2 regions of the Mesorhizobium sp. BHscii genome follow, and region 1 is predicted to be linked to the other one. Evidence: riboswitches for the same ligand, from Rfam matches in the RefSeq annotation. Region 1 holds a riboswitch; the other holds the start of a gene.
The links. A riboswitch is a leader RNA that binds a small molecule or an ion and turns the genes downstream of it on or off. The one in region 1 is predicted to bind S-adenosylmethionine.
Positions count from the first base shown of each region.

Region 2: it holds a riboswitch for S-adenosylmethionine, as region 1 does, so the genes downstream of both, metX (homoserine O-acetyltransferase MetX) here and ACWTU7_RS08280 (O-succinylhomoserine sulfhydrylase) in region 1, are expected to answer to the same signal.

Region 1 is NZ_JBSPKW010000004.1:204,198-211,947, forward strand. Features, by position in the region: gene ACWTU7_RS08270 (ABC transporter substrate-binding protein) at 1-743, opposite strand, end outside; gene ACWTU7_RS08275 (2'-deoxycytidine 5'-triphosphate deaminase) at 836-1,930, opposite strand; SAM riboswitch at 2,056-2,133, shown strand; gene ACWTU7_RS08280 (O-succinylhomoserine sulfhydrylase) at 2,208-3,398, shown strand; gene ACWTU7_RS08285 (ceramide glucosyltransferase) at 3,441-4,595, opposite strand; gene apaG (Co2+/Mg2+ efflux protein ApaG) at 4,821-5,213, shown strand; gene ACWTU7_RS08295 (Hsp33 family molecular chaperone) at 5,352-6,386, opposite strand; gene argF (ornithine carbamoyltransferase) at 6,480-7,391, opposite strand; gene ACWTU7_RS08305 (acetylornithine transaminase) at 7,409-7,750, opposite strand, start outside.
Region 2 is NZ_JBSPKW010000015.1:82,627-90,376, forward strand. Features, by position in the region: gene ACWTU7_RS20710 (PfkB family carbohydrate kinase) at 1-851, shown strand, start outside; gene ACWTU7_RS20715 (prephenate/arogenate dehydrogenase family protein) at 949-1,884, opposite strand; gene hisC (histidinol-phosphate transaminase) at 1,889-2,998, opposite strand; SAM riboswitch at 3,137-3,214, shown strand; gene metX (homoserine O-acetyltransferase MetX) at 3,333-4,502, shown strand; gene metW (methionine biosynthesis protein MetW) at 4,675-5,289, shown strand; gene ACWTU7_RS20735 (DUF1194 domain-containing protein) at 5,378-6,178, opposite strand; partial or broken gene ACWTU7_RS20740 (ABC transporter ATP-binding protein/permease) at 6,379-7,750, opposite strand, start outside.

The DNA of each region.
Region 1 (7,750 bases):
TGGATCTTCTTGTAGGTGCCATCTGCGACGATCGCATCGATCGCGGCGTTGAGCTTCTCGCGCAGCGCATTGTCTTCCTTGCGCACGGCGATACCGGCTTCGGTTTCGGTGCCCTTGACGTCGCCGACCATCTTGCAGCAGCCGTCGCTCGACTTCTTCATCCAGTCCATCAGCACGAATTTGTCTGAAAGGACGGCATCGAGACGACCGTTCATCAGGTCGGCGACCGCCTCCTCCTGGGTCGGATAGAGCTTCGCCTCGGCGCCGGCCTTGCTATAGACATCCTGGGCATAGTCGGCCTGGGTGGTCGAAGCCTGAGCGCCGACTGTCTTGCCGGCAAGTGCGGCGGGTTCGGTCGAGGCAATATCGCTGTCCTTCAACGCCACCAGCGAAAGCGGCGTGGTATAATATTTGTTGGTGAAGGAGACCTGCTTCTTGCGCTCCTCGGTAATGCTCATGGACGCGATGATGGCGTCGAACTTTCTGGCCTGGAGCGCCGGGATCATGCCGTCCCAGTCCTGCGTGACAAGTTCGCATTCGACCTTCATCTGAGCGCAAAGCGCATTGGCGATGTCGATGTCGAAGCCGGTGAGCTTGCCATCCGCGGTGATGGTGTTGAACGGCGGATAGGCGCCTTCGGTGGCGATCTTCAACTTTTCCTGTGCTTGCGCCGACAAGGACCCGGCAGCCATCACCAGCATGGCAGCTGTTGCTGCCGATGCGATCCATCTTGAAATCTGCATTTCTTTGTTCCCTTGGTTCAACCACCTTGACGGTTGGGCACAGCCAAGCACGGCCCGCAAGGTCAGGCAAGCACAGTCTGGTTGATCGGGGATCAGCGCGCGGCGCGGAAATGTTTGGACAGTTTCAGGCCCTGTGCCTGATAGTTCGAGCCGAGGTCTGTGCCGTAGAGCGCCTGCGGCCGCTTCAGCATGTGCTCGTAGACCAGCCGTCCGACGATCTGGCCGTGGTCGAGGATGAACGGCACTTCGTGGCTGCGCACTTCGAGCACAGCCCTGCTGCCGGTGCCGCCGGCCGCCGAATGGCCGAAGCCCGGATCAAAGAAACCGGCATAGTGGACACGGAACTCGCCAACCAGCGGATCGAAGGGCGTCATCTCGGCGGCATAGAGCGGCGGCACATGCACCGCCTCCTGGCTGACGAGGATATAGAATTCATCCGGATCGAGCACCAATTCGCCGCCGCCGCTCTTGTAGAGCGGCTCCCAGAAATCGACGACATCCTGTGCGGCGCGCTTGTCAACATCGACCAGGCCGGTGTGGTGCTTGCCGCGGTAGCCGACCAGCCCGTCCTTGTCGCCATCGAGGTCGATCGACAGTGCGATGCCGCCGCCGGAAATGTTCGGCGGCTCGGTCGCGACCAGCGTCTCGGCACGATGCAATTCGTGCAGCTCGCTTTCCGACAAAAGCGCATTGCCGGTGCGGAACCTGATCTGCGACAGCCGCGAGCCGGCACGGACGACGATCGGAAAGGTGCGCGGGCTGACTTCCAGATAGAGCGGGCCGTTGTAGCCGGCAGCGATCTTGTCGAACTCGTGGCCGCGATCGGTCATCACGCGGGTGAAGATGTCGAGCCGTCCGGTCGAGCTCTTCGGGTTGGCCGAGGCCGAAACGCTTGCCGGAAGCGCCAGGCTCTCGAGCAGCGGCACGATATAGACGCAGCCCGTCTCCAGCACCGCGCCATCAGCGAGATTGATTTCGTGCAGCTTCAGGCGGTCGAGTTTTTCAGCAACCCTGTGGTTCGGGCCGGGCAGGAAGGAGGCGCGCACCCGCCAGGCCTTGTCGGCAAGCCTAAGGTCGAGGCTGGCCGGCTGGACCTGGTCGGCATCGAGCGCGCGCGGCGATTTCAGCGCGCCCGACTGGAACAGCGCGGAAATATCCTGATCGGGAAGAATGCCTGTCTGCCGCAAAGTCTGGCTCCGCTCGAAGGCCGGGCGTGGTCTCGTTTTGTCGCAGGTTCCTGCCGCGGAACCCGCTGGTACAAACCTCTTAATCATGCCGGCAATTGACGCAAGCGTGGTGCGGGTTTAAAGGGTCGTTATCCCGTGGTGATTTGGCCGGTCGGCTTGCAGCCACGTTAAACAAGTCGCTAAAGGACCGTCGGGCCGAAAGGCCGTATGGACCGGTTGCGACTTTCGCGGCCGGTTTTTTTGTATTTGGGCCATTTTTGGTGTTTGGAACAAGGTGATGACGAGCAACAAGCGCAACTGGAAGCCTCAGACCGCACTCGTGCATGCGGGAACGCTGCGTTCCGGCTTCGGCGAAACCTCCGAGGCGATGTATCTCACGCAAGGCTATGTCTACGATACGGCGCAGGCGGCGGAAGCCCGCTTCAAGGGCGAGGAACCGGGCTTTATCTATTCGCGCTATGCCAATCCGACGGTCGACATGTTCGAGAAGCGCATGTGTGCGCTGGAAGGTGCCGAAGATGCCCGCGCCACCGCATCCGGCATGGCGGCGGTCACAGCGGCGTTGCTGTGCAGCGCCAAGGCCGGCGACCACATCGTGGCGGCGCGCGCGCTGTTCGGCTCCTGCCGCTGGGTGGTCGAGACGCTGGCGCCGAAATACGGCATCGAGGCGACGCTGGTCGATGGCACCGAAATCGCCAATTGGGAAAAGGCGGTCAGGCCCAACACGAAGCTGTTCTTCCTTGAAAGCCCGACCAATCCGACGCTGGAAGTCGTCGACATCGCAGCCGTCGCCTCGCTTGCCGATTCGATCGGCGCGCGGCTGATCGTCGACAATGTCTTTGCCACGCCCTTGCAGCAGAAGCCGTTGCAGCTCGGCGCCCATATCGTCGTCTATTCGGCGACCAAGCACATCGACGGCCAGGGGCGCTGCCTCGGCGGCGTCATCCTGTCGGACAAGAAATGGATCGACGAGAACCTGCACGATTATTTCCGCCACACCGGTCCCAGTCTGTCGCCGTTCAACGCCTGGACGCTGCTGAAGGGCCTGGAAACGCTGCCGCTGCGTGTGCGCCAGCAGACGGAAAGTGCCGGCCGGATCGCGGACTTCCTCGCCGAGCGGCCGGAAATCGCCCGCGTCATCTATCCCGGCCGCGCCGATCACCCGCAAGCGGCGGTCGTCAAGAAGCAGATGTCGGGCGGCTCGACGCTGATCTGCCTCGACGTCAAGGGCGGCAAGCAGGCGGCCTTCGCCTTCCAGAACGCGCTCGATATCGTGCTGATCTCTAACAATCTCGGTGACGCCAAGAGCCTGATCACCCATCCGGCGACGACGACGCACAAGAATCTGAGCGACGAGGCGCGCGCCGAACTCGGCATCGGGCCAGGCACGCTCAGGCTGTCCGTCGGCCTGGAGGACACCGACGACCTGCTCGAAGACATCGAGCAGGCCCTGAAAGCCGCCAGATAGTGCACTGGGCGGTGTCGCTCGAATCGTCAAAATCAGGCGCGGTCAGGCGCCCGACGGGGTCTCTTCCAATTCCGCAACGGCGCTGGTGTGGATCGTCATCGTGTTGCCACGCCAGTCGACGGCGCCGCTGAGCCAGCCACGCGCCCAGACAATCGGCAGGATGCAATCGCGCGCCATCATCGCCGGGATCATGCGCAGCGACAGGTGCCAGCCCTTGGCCGAGGCGAGAGCGCATTCCGGGAGGTAGGCGACTACCAGCACAGCGATGGCGGTTGCCGACAGGCTGAAGCCGGCGCCTGCTGCCGCAACCAACGCAAGCACCAGCGGCGGCGCCGCTCCGATCAGGATCTCGGGCGCGAAGAACAGTGGGAAGGTGACGCGACGCAGGCGTGCCCAGCGGGCCTGGCGCGACCAGATTTCGCCGAGCGTGCGAAAACCGAGCGGCTGCTCAAAGGGCGAGGCCACGAGATTGACGCGCAGTCCAAGCCCGTTGACCAGCTTGGTCGCGGCCGCATCCTCGGCGATCTCGGCGGCAAGCGCACGGATGCCGCCATTGGCGTCGAGCATGGGCTTGTCCCACAACATGCTCTTGCCTTGGGCAAAGCCAAGGCCTATCGCCTCGCCGGTATATTGCCAGCGCGCCTGCAGCGTGTTGAGGAAGGCGCATTCGACCTCAGCCCAGAACCCGTCCGGCCGCGAACCGATCGGCGTCGAGCAGACAAGACCGGTGTCCGGCCGCCATGCCGCCATCAGATGCTGGACATAGTCCCTCGGCATCAGGACGTTGGAATCGGCAAGGATGACCCAGCGGTGGCGCGCGGCCTCCCAGCCCTTCACGCAATTGTTGAGTTTCGGATTGCCGCTGATTCGGTCGTCGCCGACGAGCAGCTGGGCCGGCACGGCCGGAAAGCGGGCAATCGCATCGGTGATCGGCCCGACCACCGGGTCGTCGGCATGGGCGACGCAGAAGATGAGCTCATAGCGCGGCCAGTCGAGCGAGAAGGCGCGCTCGAGCGTTTCCTCGGCAAACGGCTCGACGCCGCGCGACGGCACGACGATCGACACCGGAGGCGCCTTGCCGGCTGGCGGCGCGATCCTGCCAGGCCGCTTCAGCTTCAACGAAGCGAGCAGGATGCTGGCGAGATTGACGAGAAGCAGAGCTGTGGAAAGCAAGGCGGCTGTGACTGTCAGTTCCATCGATATCTGGTCACTCCAGAAAAGCCGGCCGCATGATAGCCGTTTTCAACAGTTCGACAGAATGCTGAGTCGCCCGGCCCTGCACACCATCATTGTCATGTGTCACTTAAATGACATTGTTCTTCGGCACCTGCGCGCAAATGAGTCGGGCAACGACGGGAAGCGCCCTGTTGACCAAACTGCGGAGAGCGTCGAAAGTTCCGTCTGCATATTGTGGAGTAGTCTATGTACAGCGCCGTTACGCGCAACATCGAAGTACAGGTCAGGCCGTTCTATCTGGAAGATCGCTCCGACCCGTCGGAGAACCGCTATGTCTGGGGCTACCAGGTGACCATCGACAACCAGTCGGATGAATTCGTACAACTTCTGTCACGCTATTGGCACATCACCGACGGCACCGGCCGGGTCGAGGAAGTGCGCGGCGCCGGCGTTGTCGGCGACCAGCCCGAACTTAACCCCGGCGACAGTTATCAATATACGTCTGGCTGCCCGCTCTCGACGCCGTCCGGCATCATGGTCGGCCACTATACGATGCGCAACAAGCGAGGCGAGACATTCGACGTCGCCATCCCCGCCTTTTCGCTCGACCTGCCGGGCACGCGGCGCACCGTCAACTGACCAGCTAGACCTGATCCATCCCGATAGAATCGGGATGGGCTCTAACTCTTAGACCAGGACCTTTTCCGAACCGAAGGTCAGCGAAGCAAAAAACGCTTTCCACTTTTCGATGCGCGGACCTTCGGTCGGGATCATGGTCTACTGCGCCGCAGCAAACTCCGCCGGATCGAAGTCATATTGCTTCGAGCAGAATTCGCAGGCGACATGAATGCCGCCATCCTCGGTGCTGTCCCTGATCTCGTCGGCTGAGAAACCTTCGAGTATGCCGCGGATCTTCTCCCTGGAGCATGAGCACTCGTCGGCTACCGGTACGCCGCCGAAGACGCGGACGCCGTGCTCGTGGAACAGCCGGTAAAGCAACCGCTCGGCGCCGATCGTCGGGTCGATCAGTTCCGTCGGCTCGATGGTGCCAAGCAATGCCAGCAGTTCCTGCCAGGAATTGTCGGCCGGATCATGGATCTCATCGCGCGGATCGCCGTCGCCGCCTGGAAGGTCGGGCACGCGCATGCGTTCCGCCGATTGCGGCAGGAATTGCGCAAGGATGCCACCGGCACGCCATTGCTCGCGGGCACCGCCGACACCGGGCGTCAACAGCTTGGCCACCGAGAGTCTGAGGTCGGTCGGGATCTGTTCCGACTGGCGAAAATAGGTGCGCGCGGCCTCCTCCAGTGTCTCGCCGTCGAGCTGGACGATGCCCTGATAGCGCTGCGTGTGGGCACCCTGGTCGATGGTCAGCGCCAGGACACCGCTGCCGAGCAGCGTCTGCTGCGAGGTCTCGCCGGCAGATGTCAGTGCCTCCAGCCGGTCGGCGTCGAAGCGCGCATAGGCGCGCAGCGCCTGCGGCGTGGAAAAATCAGCCACCAGCATATCGACCGGCCCGTCCGTGCGGGTCTGCAGGATGAACTTGCCTTCGAACTTGAGCGAGGTACCGAGCAGCACTGTCAGCACGCAAGCTTCCGCCAGCAAGCGCGCGACCGGCTCGGGGTAGTCATGACGGCTGAGGATCGCGTCGAGCATCGGCCCGAGCTGGACGGTGCGGCCGCGCACGTCGAGCGGGCCGACCTCGAAGGGCACGACATGATCGTCGCCGGCGTAGCCGAATTCGCCGAGTTTGGGTTGATGTTCAGCCAATTGATGAGTTTCCAACATGACAAAGCTCCGGGGCGCGGCCATGCCGCCCTCCGGGGCGCATGCGTCGAAACGCGCTCGATTTGCGTGATGCGGCTGAGATAGGCATCACGTACTCCCGGATCAAGGCGGTCCGGATCAAGCGCCCAGACACCAGGCCAAAACCGCCTTCTGGGCGTGGAGCCGGTTCTCGGCCTCGTCGAACACCACCGAATGTGGCCCGTCGATGACCTCGTCGGTGACCTCCTCACCGCGATGCGCCGGCAGGCAGTGCATGAACAATGCGTCGGGCTTTGCCTTCGCCATCAGCGCCGCATTGACCTGATAGGGTGAGAAGACGTTGTGGCCGCGAGCACGGTGCTCCTGGCCCATCGACACCCAGCAGTCGGTGACGACGCAGTCGGCCTCGTGGACCGCCTCCTCGGGCGAGCGGGTGAAGTTCAACTTGCCGCCATGCGCCATCGACCAGTCGACATGCTTCTGCGCCGGCTCGCTGCCTTCCGGCACGGCTACGTTGAGATTGAAGCGGAACCGCGCCGAGGCCTCCAGCAGCGAATGCAACACGTTGTTGCCGTCGCCGGTCCAGGCGATGGTCTTGCCGGCGACCGGACCGCGATGCTCCTCGAAAGTCATGATATCGGCCATCAGCTGGCACGGATGGGTATCGTCGGTCAGCCCGTTGATGACGGGAACGGTGGCGTTCTCGGTCAGCTCCAGCAGCCGGTCATGCGATGTGGTTCGGATCATGATCGCATCGACATAGCGCGACAGCACCTTGGCCGTGTCGGCGATGGTTTCGGAGCGGCCGAGCTGCATCTCGGTGCCGGTCAGCATGATGGTCTCGCCGCCGAGTTGGCGCATGCCGACGTCGAAGGATACGCGCGTGCGCGTCGACGGCTTGTCGAAGATCATCGCCAGCACCTTGCCTTCGAGCGGTTTTGTCCGCTCGCCAGCCTTGAGCCTTGCCTTTCGCACGACGGCATCGTCCAGCATGAAGCGCAGATCGCCCTCGGAAACGGCGGAAAGATCGGTGAAATGGCGAAGGCTCATTTGGGGTCTTTCGACTGTTACTTCGCGGCAGCCGCGGCTATGGCATCGGCCAGGCCCCTGGCGCCGGCGCGGATGCGGTCGAGCGCTTCATGGATCTCGGCGTCGGTGACGGTGAGCGGCGGCAGCAGGCGAAGGACGTTGTCACCGGCCGGAACCGCCAGCAGATGCTGGTCGCGCAACGCCATATTCACCTTGGTGTTGGGTGCGGCGCATTTCAGGCCGAGCATCAAGCCGGTGCCCCTGATGTCTTCGATGATATCAGGAAATTCGTCGGCGACACCCGCCAGCCCCTGCTTTAGCAGCAGCGCCTTGCGCTGGACATCCTCCAGGAAGCCGTCCTCCAGCACCACGTCGAGCAC
Region 2 (7,750 bases), on a different contig from region 1:
CGACACGTCAGGGCAAGCTCATCGCGGCCGACGGCCTCCAGATCGCCTCGGGCATGGCTTCGAGCGCGGCCTGCGCCGCACGCCGCCTCGGCGCGGACGTATCGCTGTGGGCGAGCGCGGGAGACGACACCGTCGGCGATCAGCTGGTCGCCGGGATCGAGGCCGAAGGCGTCGATTGCAGCTTTGTCCGGCGCGTCACCGGCGCGCGTTCGGCACTGTCGGCCATCTTGGTCGATACGCACGGCGAGCGCATCATCGTTCCTTTCTATGACAAGCTCGCCCAGGCCGATCCCGAGGCGCTCCCCACCCAAAATCTCACCGCATTCGACGCCGTCCTGGTCGACGTACGCTGGCCGGGCGCAGCAGCTCTGGCCATGGCGGCGGCGCGCGCAATCGGCCGTCCAGCCATACTGGACGCCGACACCGCGCCACGGGACGTGCTGGAACGCCTGTTTCCGCTCGCCTCGCACATCGTCGCGTCGGAGCCAGCGGCATTCATCCTCTGCCGCGAGGAGCAAGGCCCGCAAGAGGCCTGTGAAGCGTTGGCCGGACGCACCGATGCATTCGTAGCGGTGACGGGCGGCTCGGCGGGAAGCTGGTGGTTCGACCGCTCGGTCGCGTCCGTGCGCCATGTCGCGGCGCCAAGGATCAAGGCAGTGGACACGCTTGCCGCCGGCGATGTGTTTCACGGCGCCTTTGCCGTTGGTTTGGCGGAAGCCATGCCGATCGAACAGGCCCTGCGCTTTGCCAGCGCCGCCGCCGCGCTCAAATGCCTGCGTTTCGGCGGCCGGCTGGGCGCGCCGGACAGGGCCGAGACGCTGGCGATGATGGCCGCCCACTGGCCGGCCTGAGACAGCGGCGGCTTTCAAATCGAATCGTACCGCCGCTCTGCCTTTTGTTTGAGCATCGGATTTCCCAAAATCGGTACCCACATTTGGGTCCGATGCTCTATCCCTTGGATGGGTGCTCGACCGCCTGCCGGCCAAAGTCCGGTACGTCGATGTCCTGGCCGGCCTCGATGATCGAGCGGCGGACGGCGCGGGTGCGGGTGAACAGGTCGAACAGCTTTTCGCCGTCGCCCCAGCGGATCGCCCGCTGCAGCGAGGCCAGATCTTCCGAGAACCGCGCCAGCATTTCGAGAATGGCATCCTTGTTGTGCAGGCAGACATCCCGCCACATGGTCGGGTCGGAAGCGGCAAGGCGCGTGAAGTCACGAAAGCCGGAGGCCGAATATTTGATGACCTCGGACTTGGTGACCGACTGCAGATCGTCGGCGGTGCCGACGATGTTGTAGGCAATGATGTGCGGCAGATGCGAGACGATGGCCAGTGTCATGTCGTGATGCTGGGAATCCATCGTATCGATGTTGGAGCCGCAGCGGCGCCAGAATTCCGAGAGTCTTTCCAGCGCCTCGGGATCGGTGCCGGGCAACGGCGTGAAAATGCACCAGCGATTCTCGAACAGTTCGGCAAAGCCTGCATCCGGGCCCGATTTTTCGGTGCCCGCCAACGGATGGCCGGGAATGAAATGCACACCATCAGGCACATGCGGCTGCATCTGCGCGATGACCGACGCCTTGGTCGAGCCGACATCGGTGAGGATGGCGCCCTGCTTCAGCGCCGGTGCGATTTCCTCGGCGACCTCGCCCGAAGCGCCGACCGGCACCGAAACGATGACCAGGTCTGCATCGCGGACCGCCTCTTTCGCGTCCACCGTGTAGGAGGAGCCGAGACCGAGTTCGCTTGCCCGTGCCAGCGTCGTTTCGCTGCGTGTCGAGATAGCGACGTGGCGGGCAAGACCTTCGCGGCGGATGATGCGGGCCAGCGACGAGCCGATCAGGCCGATGCCGACCAGCGCGATCTTTTCGAACATCGGTGATGTCATTGTCTCAGCTTTTCAGAAATGTCGTGAGCGCGGCGACAACGCCGCGATTGGCCTCTTCGGTGCCGATGCTCATGCGCAGTGCATTCGGGAAGCCGTAGCCGGAAACGCGCCGCAATATGTAGCCGCGCGCTGAGAGGTAGTCGTCCGCAGCCGCCGCCGAATGCTTTTGGTCCTCGGGAAAGTGGATGAGCACGAAATTGCCGACGCTCGGCGTCACCCGCAGTCCGAGCTTGGTCAACTCCTCGCTCACCCATCGCAGCCAGGTCTCGTTATGCGCCACGCTGCGCTCGACATGGGCGCGGTCGCGGATCGCGGCAATGCCGGCCTCGATCGCCGTCGCGTTGACGTTGAAGGGACCTCGCACGCGGTTAATCGCGTCGATGATATGCATCGGCGCGTACATCCAGCCGATCCGCGCGCCGCCGAGGCCGAGCTTGGAGAAGGTGCGGGTCATGACCACGTTTTCCGCGCCAGCCACCAGTTCGACGCCGGCTTCATAGTCGTTGCGGCGGACATATTCGGCATAGGCGCCATCCAGCACCAGAAGCACATTTCGAGGCAGGCCGGCATGCAAGCGGCGCACCTCCTGGAACGGCAAATAGGTGCCGGTCGGGTTATTCGGATTGGCGAGGAAGATGATTCTGGTCCGCGGCGTTACGGCGGCGAGGATCGCATCGACGTCGGCGTGCTCATTGGTTTCCTTGACAGACACCGGGACAGCGCCAGCCGACTGGATGTAGATCTTGTAGACCATGAAGCCGTGTTCGGTGATAACGGCTTCATCGCCGGGCGCGAGATAGATCTGCGCAAGCAGGCCCAGAATCTCGTCGGAACCATTGGAACAGACGATGTTCGCCGGGTTGAGGCCATGCACCTCGGCGATCGCCTCCCGCAGGCGCCTGGCGGTGCCGTCGGGATATATGTCGAGTTTGGCTGCGACGTCGCGCGCGGCCTCTATAGCCTTCGGAGAGGGGCCGAGCGGGTTCTCGTTCGACGACAATTTATGGATCTTGGCAACGCCGGCCGGCGCCGTGCTCTTGCCCGGCACATAGGCTTCTATGTCCATGATCCCCGCGCGGGGCGTTGGACGTGCCTGATCCGATGGCTGGTTCATATTGCAAAAATCCGTCGAGAACGTTTCCGCCCGGGAAGCCGCAGCGGAAATACAAGCCGTGGCCCGGAATGTCGAGAGCGTCAATTATGGGTGAGCGACTGGCCGTTGACGCCGAGGCGCGGCGGTCCTAGAAGAAAGGCGAAATCCCGTGGTGATTTGGCCGGTCGGCTTGCAGCCACGTTAAACAACTCGCTAAAGGGCCGTTTGCATTCTGTAACCGGCTTTGCGAAGGCAATGCCGGTTTTTGTTGTCCGTTGCCGGCCGGACAACCGCATCGCCCGAAAATCGGAATCGGGATTTTCGGAAAGCGCGATGGGTAATACAAGAGGATGCGATGGTCGCGCTGCGCACTAAAAGAACCAACAACGAGGCCGACCAACCGTCGAGCCCGGTGTTGCGTTTCGGTGCCGACAAGCCGCTCAAGCTCGACGCCGGCACGCTGCTGTCACCGTTCCAGATCGCCTACAAGACCTACGGCACGCTCAACGACGCCCGCTCCAACGCCATCCTCGTCTGCCATGCGCTGACCGGCGACCAGCATGTCGCCAGCACCAATCCGGTCACCGGCAAGCCGGGCTGGTGGGAAGTGCTGATCGGCCCCGGCAAGATCATCGACACCAGCCGCTTCTTCGTAATCTGCTCAAACGTCATCGGCGGCTGTCTCGGCTCGACCGGCCCCGCCTCGACCAATCCAGCCACCGGCAAGCCCTACGGGCTCGACCTGCCGATCATCACCATCCGCGACATGGTGCGGGCGCAGCTGATGCTGGTCGACCATTTCGGCATCGAAAAACTGTTCTCAGTGCTCGGCGGCTCGATGGGCGGCATGCAGGTACTGCAATGGGCGTCGAGCTATCCGGAGCGCGTTTTCTCAGCGCTGCCGATCGCCACCGGCGCGCGCCATTCCTCGCAGAACATCGCCTTCCATGAGGTCGGCCGGCAAGCGGTGATGGCCGATCCGGACTGGCATGGCGGCAAATATTTCGAGCAGGGCAAGCGCCCGGAAAAGGGACTGGCCGTGGCGCGCATGGCCGCCCACATCACCTACCTGTCTGAAGCGGCCCTGCACCGGAAGTTCGGCCGCAACCTGCAGGACCGTGAAGCGCTCACCTTCGGTTTCGACGCCGACTTCCAGATTGAGAGCTATCTGCGCCATCAGGGCATGACCTTCGTCGACCGTTTCGACGCCAACTCCTATCTCTACATGACCCGGGCAATGGACTATTTCGACCTCGCCGCCGACCATGGCGGCCGACTGGCCGACGCCTTTGCCGGCACCAGGACCCGTTTCTGCCTGGTCTCCTTCACCAGCGACTGGCTGTTCCCGACCGAGGAGAGCCGCTCGGTCGTTCACGCGCTGAACGCGGCCGGCGCCTCGGTGTCCTTCGTCGAGATCGAGACCGATCGCGGCCACGACGCCTTCCTGCTCGACGAGCCGGAGCTGTTCGCGGCCATCAACGGCTTCATCGCCTCGGCGGCCCGCGCCAGGGGGCTCAGCGCATGACCCCTGAAGATTGCAGGCTTTCTGGACCGGCATCATGCGCCAGGCATCAGCGCATGACCCCGAAAAGTTGCAGACTTTTCGGACCGGCATCATGCGCCAGGCATCAGCGCATGACCCCGAAAAGTTGCAGACTTTTCGGATCAGGATCATGCGCCAGGCAAAAGGCGAGATCATGAGTGTCAACCACGCCCAGCGCGTCGACCTCGAAGTCGTCGCCGATCTCATCCCGCCGCAGTCGCGGGTGCTGGACGTCGGTTCCGGCGATGGCCTGCTGCTCGAATTGCTGCAGGCGACGAAGCAGGTCGACGGCCGCGGGATGGAACTGTCGCAGCGCGGCGTCAACGAATGCGTGGCGCGCGGCCTGTCCGTCATCCAGGGCGACGCCGACAAGGACCTCAAATTCTATCCCGACAAGGGTTTCGATTTCGTCGTCCTGTCGCAAACCTTGCAGGCGACCCGCAACCCGAAGCTGGTGCTCGACGAATTGCTCAGGATCGGCAAACACGCCATCGTCTCCTTCCCCAATTTCGGCCACTGGCGGGTGCGCCTTTCGCTGTTCCTCGAAGGGCGGATGCCGGTGACCAAGGACCTGCCCTATTCCTGGTACGACACACCCAACATCCATTTCTGCACCATCCGCGACTTCGTCAATCTCTGCGAGGAGCTCGGCGCAACGGTGGAAAGGGCAACCGCGCTTGACGCCAATGGCCAGAAAATCGGCCTCTCGATGCCATGGTGGTTCTGGAATTTCTTTGGCCAGCAAGCGGTGTTCCTGCTGAGGCGATAACGGCCGTCGCTTCTTCGGCCAATATGGCGCTCGGCCTGCCCGGGTCCGAAGACCATGGGTGTAGGACTGATCGCCATTCATCGACCAGCTAGCGATTAAGTTGCGGAAAATACGGATCGGAGAAAAACCGCCGGTCGCGCTCGCCTTGCAAACAGTCGACCGGTGTTGCCGCATCGACCCGGATCGGTCCACGATCGGCCCAAGGACCGGCAACACCGCTGACCTCTAGGATCAGTTTGCGGCGTATGGCGGTCACGAATTCGGAAGCGGCATAGACCGGCAGCACGAAAGCCCCAGGCCCGCCCGTAACGCACTCGGCATAGTATTGGTCGAGATGGCTGAAGCTGGGCGACGGGCTGATCAGGATCGGCAGGCCGTTGATGACGATACCCTTTGCCACCGCGGCGTCGCGTGTCGTGGTAACGGGCATCCCGGTATTGTTGGGACCATCGCCTGAAATGTCGATGACGCTGCGCGTCGCCTCGAAAGCGCCTCCATCCAAAAGCTTGGCGCCGAAGCCGAGCGCACCGGAAATCGAGGTGCCGCGAAAGCTCCTGAACGCGCGCGCCTCGATCTTGTCGGCGAATGCGTCGGCGCTCTCAGCGTTATCGATGACCTGCCAGGCAATGACCGCATCGTCGCGGACGGTGCCTGCCCATTCGAAATAGGCCAGCGCGATGCGGCCGGTCACACCCGAACGCACCGCATTGATGAAGTCGGGGTGGCGCAGCGCCTCGACATAGCCGGCGCGCTGCAGGGCGAATTCCCTTTCGTCCATCGAGTGCGAAATGTCGACCGCCAGCACCAGTTCGACGTCCACTGCAATGGTATCGGCCGGCGCGGCCAGTGGTGCTGCCTGGGCGCAGGCAAGGCAGGCAAGCAGGCTAATGCATGTCGCCCAAAAGTGCGAAGCGGTTTTGGGGTAACGACATGCATAGAAACAAAGGCTTAAAACGTGTCGCATGAATCTCTTCAAGGGGACGCGTTTTAAGCGCGTCAAGCATGGGTCCAACGCCGCGAGCTTCCGCACGATGCCGGCAATCTTTCGCCGCGATCACGGCGAAATAAAGCTTGGCTGCGTATCGCCGGCTACGTCTCTTGGTAGGCTGCGGCGACGGCCGGGGGTGGTTCGATCGCGCCGGCCCTGACACGGACTGGCTTGAGAGCCGGTCGGTCGACGTCTTTCACGATCGCCAACGAGCGCGGAAAGAATTCAATGTTCTGCTGGCTCCGGCCAAGGTTGAGGATCGCGGCGTCGGCAAGACGCGCCTCCAGCATCGACAGCACCCGACTCAGCGTCGCGCCGTCGAACGTGTCCAAAGCCTCGTCGATGATCACCCATTTCGGCTGCCGCAAAACCAGCCGGGCAAAGGCAAGCAGGCGCTGCTCGTCATCGCTCAATTCGCGCTCCCAGCGCGCCGAGCGGTCGAGCGAGGACGACAGACGCCCAAGACCGACCTCGGCAAGCACCGCCGAGATCTCGGCGTCGCTGACCGCGGCATCGGCGTGGTTGAGCACCTCGCGCAGCGTGCCGAGCGGGAAATAGGGCTTGCGGGGAACGAAGGCGGGCACCTCTCCGGCCGGCATGCCGATCCGCCCGCTTCCCCACGGCCACAGACCGGCAATGGCCCGAAAGAACAGCGTCTTGCCGGCGCGCGGATCTCCAGTGATCATGACGCGCTCGCCCGCGCGGATTTCGACATGGGGCTTGGCGAGCTTCGTACATCCATCCCGCGACGCAACCTCGAGGTTCTCGAATGTCAGCTTGCCATTCGGGTTTTCGCCGATCGTGATGCGTTCTTCGGTGTCGTGCAGCACGTCCGTTTCAACGAGCGCGATGCGGAAATCGGCGACGCGCATCAGCGTGGCGCGCCAATCGGCGATGCCGCCGATATTGTTGATGAACCAGCGCAACGAGGCATGCACCTGGTTGGAAGGCGCCGACAGCCATCATGAGCCCGCCGAAGCTGATATCGCCGGCGAAATAGACCGGGGAGGCGACGAGGATCGGCGCGACGACAGTGATCCAGCCATAGGTATCGGTCACCCAGGAAAGATTGATCTGGGCGCTGTAGATGCGCCGCATCGCGCCCAGTACCGTGCCGAGGTCGAGCTCGAGCCGTCGTCTCGCGTCGGCTTCGCCGTGCGCAAGCGCGATGGCATCGACATTCTCGTTGACGCGGACCACCGAGGAGCGCAACTCCGCTTCACGCGTATAGCGGTCGCTGTTGAAGCGGATGAGCGGCCGTCCGACGAGCCAGCTCAGCCAGGAGGCGGTACCGGCATAGAGGATCGCGGCCCACACCATGTAGCCCGGAATGGCCAGCGAATAGCCGCCGATATGGAAGACGAAGCCAGAAGACAGCGACCATAAGACGCCGACGAACGAAACAAGCAAAATCAACGACTGCAGCAGCCCTATGCCGAGGCCTGTGGAAAGATCGGAGAGATGTCCGGCATC